2 regions of the Streptomyces sp. NPDC096046 genome follow, and region 1 is predicted to be linked to the other one. Evidence: riboswitches for the same ligand, from Rfam matches in the RefSeq annotation. Region 1 holds a riboswitch; the other holds the start of a gene.
The links. Region 1 has a riboswitch for thiamine pyrophosphate ahead of thiO (glycine oxidase ThiO). Riboswitches for the same ligand answer to the same signal wherever they lie in the genome.

Region 1 (3,398 bases):
GCGCGCGTGCTCCACGATCAGCTGGAAGTTGTGCGGGTTGCGGATCCCCAGCCCGGAGCCGATCGGCGAGCCGAGCGGCATGACCGCCGCACAGCCCGCGTCCTCCAGCTTCCGCGCCAGCACCGGGTCGTCGTTGGTGTACGGCAGCACCGTGAACCCGTCGTCGACCAGCGTCTCGGCCGCCTCCAGCGTCTCGATCGGGTCCGGCAGCAGCGTGCGCTCGTCGGCGATGACCTCCAGCTTGATCAGGTCGGTGCCGAGGGCCTCGCGCGCGAGACGGGCGGTGAGGACGGCCTCGCCGGCCGTGAAGCAGCCCGCCGTGTTGGGCAGCACCCGGATGCCGAGCCGGTCCAGGACGGACAGCACCGAACCGTGCACCGAGGCGTTCACCCGGCGCATCGCGACGGTCGTCAGTTCCGTCCCCGAGGCGACGAGCGACCGCTCCAGCACCTCCAGGCTGGGCGCCCCGCCCGTGCCCATGATCAGACGGGACGTGAACGACGTACCACCGAGGACGAACGGATCGTCGGCCATGGTCAGCCTCCTTGGACGGCCGTGAGGACTTCCACCCGGTCTCCCTCGGAGAGCGGCGTGGCGGACCACTGCGTGCGCGGGACGACGGTTTCGTTGAGGGCCGCGGCCACGCCCGAGGACGAGGCGGTGAGCGACCTCACGACGGTGTCGAGGGCCGTACCGGGCCGGACGTCCCGGGGCTCCCCGTTGACGGAGATGTTCATGCGGGCTGCTCCGTGAGTGCGGTGGCGGGGCTGAAGCGCTTCGGCGTGAAGGGCCGGGCCTCCGCGGGCAGTTCGCCCGTCGTCAGGACGTGTGCCAGGGCGTCGCCGGTCACCGGCGTGAGCAGGACGCCGTTGCGGTAGTGCCCGGTGGCCAGCGACAGACCCTCCAGGCCGGTCGGGCCGAGCAGCGGCGCGTTGTCGGGAGAGCCGGGGCGCAGCCCGGCCCGGGTCTCGGTGAGCGGCAGCTCGGTGATGCCCGGAACCAGCTCGTGCGCGTCCCGCAGCAGTTCGTACACGCCGCCCGCGGTCACGGTGGTGTCCCAGCCCAGCTCCTCGCTGGTCGCCCCGATGACCAGCTCGCCGCTCTCGCGCGGCACGAGGTAGACGTGGCTGCCGCGCACCACCGCGCGAACGGTCCGGCTCAGGAACGGCCCGGGCCGCTGCGGCATCGTCAGCCGCACCACCTGCCCCTTCACCGGGCGCACCGGAGGCAGCACGTCCCGCGGAATCCCCGCGAGCCGCCCGCTGAGGCTGCCCCCGGCGAGCACCACCTGCCCGGCGGCCGGCGCGGTCCCGTCGGCCAGGACGGCACCCGCGGCCCGGTCCCGTACGACGGTCAGCCGCTGCGCCCACGCCCGGTGGAAGACCACACCGGCCCGCTCGCACGCGGCCACCAGGGCCCCGGCCAGCCGCCGCGGGTCGATCTGGTGATCACCGTCGACCCGGAGCCCGCCGCGCACGCCCGGCGCGAGCATCGGCTCCAGGCGCCGGCACTCGCGTCCCGACAGCCACTGCGAGTCCAGCCCCGACTGCTGCTGAAGGGTGTGCAGTTCACGCAGGTGGGCCCGGTCGTCGGCGTCCAGGGCCACGGCGAGCGTGCCGCAGCGGCGGTAGCCGAGGTCCTGGCCGGTCAGCTCGGTGAGCTCGGCGGCGAAGTCCGGGTAGCGCCGGGCCGAGGCGAGGTTCAGGCCGAGCAGGGTCTGCTCGCCGTAGTGCAGTTCCGTGACGGCGGCCAGCATGCCGGCCGCCACCTGTGCGGCTCCGCCGCCGGGCTCGGGGTCCACGACGGCCGTGGCGAGCCCGCGTTGCGCGGCCCGCCAGGCCGTGGCCAGGCCGATGATCCCGCCCCCGATGACCAGGACGTCTGATGTGGTGGACGTAGGCGACATGGGCGTCCAGCCCCTCCCTTCGCCGGCATGACCCGGATCAGGTTCGTACGGTCGGAGGCCGCCAGCCTCCCTCTCAGCCCGGTGCGTCCGGGCTCCCGCGAGTGCTTTACGTTGGCCACCCTAGCCCGATGCCGCACGCCGCAGTAAGGGAGCCTCCGCCCATGGCCCGATCCCTCGACGGTCTCGTCCTCGCCCCGGTCGCCGACCAGGCACCCGGTCAGGTGGGCGTCCGCACCCGGTTCGCGTACCACGAGCGGCAGGGCGAGATCTGGGCCGAGTACAGCGGCGGCGACGTCGTACGGGGGCATCTCGTGGGTACCCGGGAAGGTGACCGGCTGGACTTCCGGTACGTCCAGCTCCAGCGGGACGGCACCACGTCCTCGGGGCACTGCGTCTCGGCGGTCGTGGAGCTGCCGGACGGGCGGGTGCGGCTGGAGGAGACCTGGGCGTGGGAGTCCCGGCGGGGCGCCGGTACGAGCGTTGTGGAGCAGGTCACGGCGCATGAGCACTGACTGACAACGCGTCAGGTGTCTATGGTGATCAAGTGAGCGAGCAGACGCAGGAACCAGGTTCACCCGCGCCCCGGCGCGTGGTCGTGGCGGGTGCGGGCATGGCCGGGGTGCAGACCGCCGTCGCGCTGCGCGAGCGGGGCTTCACCGGCGATGTGATCCTGATCGGCGCCGAGCCGCACCAGCCCTACGACCGGCCGCCGTTGTCCAAGGCCGTCCTGCTCGGCAAGTCCGAGGGCTCCGCCTTCGACGTCGACTTCGACGCCCTCGGCATCGAACTGCGGCTCGGCTGCGAGGTGCTGGGCCTGCGCCCCGCCGACCACGAGCTGGACACCGAGGACGGGCCCGTGCCCTACGACGCCCTGGTCGTCGCGACCGGCGCCGAACCGGTCCGGCTGCCCGGCGCGGAGGGCGTGCCCGGCGTGCATCTGCTGCGCACCCTGGACGACGCCGAGCGGCTGCGGCCGGTGCTGGCCCGCCGGCAGGACATCGTGGTCGTCGGCGGGGGCTGGATCGGCGCGGAGTTCGCCACCGCCGCGCGCGAGGCGGGCTGCGCGGTGACCGTCGTGGAGGCCGCCGAACGGCCGCTCGCCGGGGCGCTGCCCGCCGAAGTCGCCGCCCCGATGGCCGGCTGGTACGCCGACGCGGGAGCCGTACTGCGGACGCACGCGCGCGTGGAGCGCGTCGAGCCGGGTGCCGTGCTCCTCGACGACGGCACCCGGCTGCCCGCGGGCGCGGTCGTCGTCGGCATCGGCGCCCGGCCCGCCACGGCCTGGCTGGCCGGTTCCGGCATCGCGCTCGGCGCCCACGCCGAGGTCCTGGCCGACGAGCATCTGCGCACGTCCGTACCGGACGTGTACGCGGTCGGCGACTGCGCCTCCTTCCCCTCCGGGCGCTACGGCGAGCGCCTGCTGGTCCACCACTGGGACAACGCCCTCCAGGGGCCGCGCACGGTCGCCGTGAACATCGTCGGCCGGGCCACG
Region 2 (3,398 bases), on a different contig from region 1:
AGCACGCGGGCGGATAGGCCGTCGCCGTCCCCGGTGGCGCAGCCTTCCCTCACGGGCCCGCCTACCCTGCCGCAGCTTCATCCCCGGGCCGTCCGAAGCCGGCCAAAGCTGACCGGCAGCACACACAGGTGACCGCCCCCACCCCGATCCGGCCTGGGCCCCCAGAGTTGATCTGCGACACTGGGAGGGTTATGCCTGCACCCGGAGAACTCACTTTCGTCGCCCCGCGCGGAGCCAAGAAGCCGCCGCGGCATCTCGCCGACCTCACTCCTGCCGAGCGCAAGGAGGCCGTTGCCGCTGTCGGGGAGAAGCCGTTTCGTGCCAAGCAGCTCTCTCAGCACTACTTCGCGCGGTACGCGCATGATCCGGAGCAGTGGACCGACATTCCGGCCGGTGCGCGGGGGAAGCTGCGGGAAGCGCTGCTGCCGGAGCTGATGACGGTCGTGCGGCATCTGTCGACCGACGAGGGCACCACCCGCAAGACGCTGTGGCGGCTGTTCGACGGGACGCTCGTCGAGTCCGTGCTGATGCGCTACCCGGACCGCGTGACCATGTGCATCAGCTCCCAGGCCGGATGCGGGATGAACTGCCCGTTCTGTGCGACCGGGCAGGCGGGGCTCGACCGGAATCTGTCCACCGCCGAGATCGTGCACCAGATCGTGGACGGCATGCGGGCACTCAGGGACGGTGAGGTGCCGGGCGGGCCCGCGCGGCTCAGCAACATCGTCTTCATGGGCATGGGCGAGCCGCTCGCCAACTACAACCGGGTCGCCGGCGCCATTCGGCGGCTCACCGACCCCGAGCCGGACGGGGTGGGCCTCTCGCAGCGCGGCATCACCGTCTCGACGGTAGGGCTCGTCCCGGCCATCCACCGCTTCTCCGGCGAGGGCTTCAAGTGTCGCCTGGCCATCTCGCTGCACGCCCCCGACGACGAGCTGCGCGACACCCTCGTGCCCGTGAACACGCGCTGGAAGGTCCGCGAGGTGCTGGACGCCGGCTTCGAGTACAGCGCCAAGTCCGGCCGCCGGCTGTCCATCGAGTACGCGCTGATCCGGGACATCAACGACCAGGCGTGGCGTGGTGACCGGCTCGGCCGGATGCTCAAGGGCAGACCGGTGCACGTCAACCTGATCCCGCTGAACCCGACGCCCGGGTCGAAGTGGACGGCTTCCCGGCCCGAGGACGAGAAGGCGTTCGTCGAGGCCATCGCCGCCCATGGTGTGCCGGTGACGATCCGGGACACCCGTGGTCAGGAGATCGACGGGGCGTGTGGTCAGCTCGCGGCCACCGAACGGTAGTCTGACCGTCGTAAGCACACCCTCATATTCGACATCTGCATATTCCGACAGGGGAGCGCCACAGCGCTGAGAGTGCGGCACACGGCCGCAGACCCTCCGAACCTGGCCCAGGTCATTCTGGGTAGGGAGATCGGTCACCACTCGAGCTGTTGCGCCCTGCCCGGGACCTCACAAGTCCCGGGCAGGGCCGCGTCTTCTCCTGGTCACTCCAGGAGGAATCCAGTGAGCATCAACACAAAGCGGCTGACGGCGGCGGTCGTCGGGCTCGGCCTGGCCGGCACACTCGCCGCGTGCGGATCGTCCGACGGCGGACAGGGGTCCGGTGACTCCAAGACCGTGACGCTCGTCAGCCACGACTCGTGGGCCGCGTCCAAGGACGTCATCGCGGCCTTCGAGAAGCAGTCCGGCTACAAGGTCGACGTCCTGAAGGACGGCGACGCCGGGCAGGCCGTGAACAAGGCCATCCTGACCAAGGACAACCCCCAGGGCGACGTCTTCTTCGGCGTCGACAACACCCTGCTGTCCCGCGCCCTCGACAACGGCCTCTTCCAGCCCTACGAGCCCAAGGGCTCGGACCGGATCAAGGCCGAGTACCAGGTCGACCAGGAGCAGCACCGGGTCACGCCCATCGACACCGGCGACATCTGCGTCAACTACGACAAGAAGTACTTCACCGACCACGACCTGCGGCCGCCGCGCGACTTCGACGACCTGGTCAAGCCGCAGTACAAGAACCTGCTCGTCACCGAGAACGCCTCCGCCTCCTCGCCCGGCCTCGGTTTCCTGCTCGGCACCGCCGCACAGTACGGCGACGACGGCTGGGAGGGGTACTGGAAGAAGCTCAAGGCCAACGGTGTGAAGGTCGTCGACGGCTGGGAGCAGGCCTACAACGAGGAGTTCTCCGGCTCGGCCGGCGGCAAGAAGGCCAAGGGCGACCGGCCGCTCGTCGTGTCCTACGCCTCCTCGCCGCCCGCCGAGGTCGTCTTCGCCGACCCGAGGCCGAGCACGGCGCCGACCGGGGTCGCCGAGGGCACCTGCTTCCGGCAGGTCGAGTACGCGGGACTGCTCAGCAACGCCGAGAACCCCAAGGGCGGCAAGGCGCTCCTGGACTTCCTGATCAGCGAGCGGTTCCAGCAGGACATGCCGATGAACATGTTCGTGTACCCGGTGCGCGAGGGCGTCCAGGTGCCGCCGGAGTTCGTGACGTACGGGCCGCAGGCGAAGGACCCCGAGACCATGGACCCGGCGAAGATCGCCGACCACCGCGACCAGTGGGTCAAGTCGTGGACCTCACTCGTCCTGAAGTAGCCGTTCGGCGGCGGGGCGCGGCGGCGCGGTTCGGTCTGCTGGCCGTGCCCGTCGCGTTCTTCGCGGTCTTCTTCGCCTACCCCGTCGCCGCGATCGTCGCGCGCGGCCTGAAAGCCGACGGGACCTGGCACCTCGGGCGGATCGGGGACGTGCTGGCGCAGTCCGGCGTCCGGCACGTCCTGTGGTTCACCACCTGGCAGGCGGTGGTCTCCACTGTGCTCACGCTGCTCGTCGCGCTCCCCGGCGCGTACGTCTTCGCGCGCCTCGACTTCCCCGGCAAGCAGGCCCTGAGGGCGGTCGTCACCGTCCCGTTCGTCCTGCCGACGGTCGTCGTCGGTACGGCGTTCCTGGCGCTGGTCGGGCGGGGCGGGCCGCTCGACGAGCTGTGGGGCGTACGTCTGGACACCACGGTGTGGGCGATCCTGCTCGCGCACGTCTTCTTCAACTACGCGGTCGTCGTCCGCACCGTCGGAGGGCTCTGGGCGCAGCTCGACCCCCGTCAGGAGGAGGCCGCCCGGATGCTCGGGGCGTCCCCGCTGAAGGCCTGGCGGCAGGTCACCCTGCCCGCCCTCGCCCCGGCCGTGGCCGCCGCCGCGCTCATGGTCTTCCTGTTCACCTTCACCTCCTTCGGCGTCGTGCAGATCCTCGGCGGGCCCACCTTCTCCACCCTCGAGGTGGAGATCTACCGGCAGACGTCCGAGATCTTCGACCTGTCCACCGCTGCCGTGCTCACCATGATCCAGTTCGTGGCGGTGGGCGCGATCCTCGCGGTGCACGCCTGGACCGTGCGAC

Region 2: linked by a shared signal. The riboswitch ahead of ABTX62_RS04130 (thiamine ABC transporter substrate-binding protein) and the one ahead of thiO (glycine oxidase ThiO) in region 1 are both predicted to bind thiamine pyrophosphate.

What each region holds. Positions count from the first base shown of each region.
Region 1 is NZ_JBEOSZ010000034.1:21,531-24,928, forward strand. It holds gene ABTX62_RS25800 (thiazole synthase) at 1-534, opposite strand, end outside; gene thiS (sulfur carrier protein ThiS) at 537-737, opposite strand; gene thiO (glycine oxidase ThiO) at 734-1,906, opposite strand; TPP riboswitch at 1,904-2,015, opposite strand; gene ABTX62_RS25815 (avidin-fold protein) at 2,068-2,418, shown strand; gene ABTX62_RS25820 (NAD(P)/FAD-dependent oxidoreductase) at 2,451-3,398, shown strand, end outside.
Region 2 is NZ_JBEOSZ010000003.1:75,122-78,519, reverse strand. It holds gene ABTX62_RS04140 (SRPBCC family protein) at 1-17, shown strand, start outside; gene rlmN (dual-specificity RNA methyltransferase RlmN) at 192-1,298, shown strand; TPP riboswitch at 1,338-1,444, shown strand; gene ABTX62_RS04130 (thiamine ABC transporter substrate-binding protein) at 1,521-2,606, shown strand; gene ABTX62_RS04125 (ABC transporter permease) at 2,582-3,398, shown strand, end outside.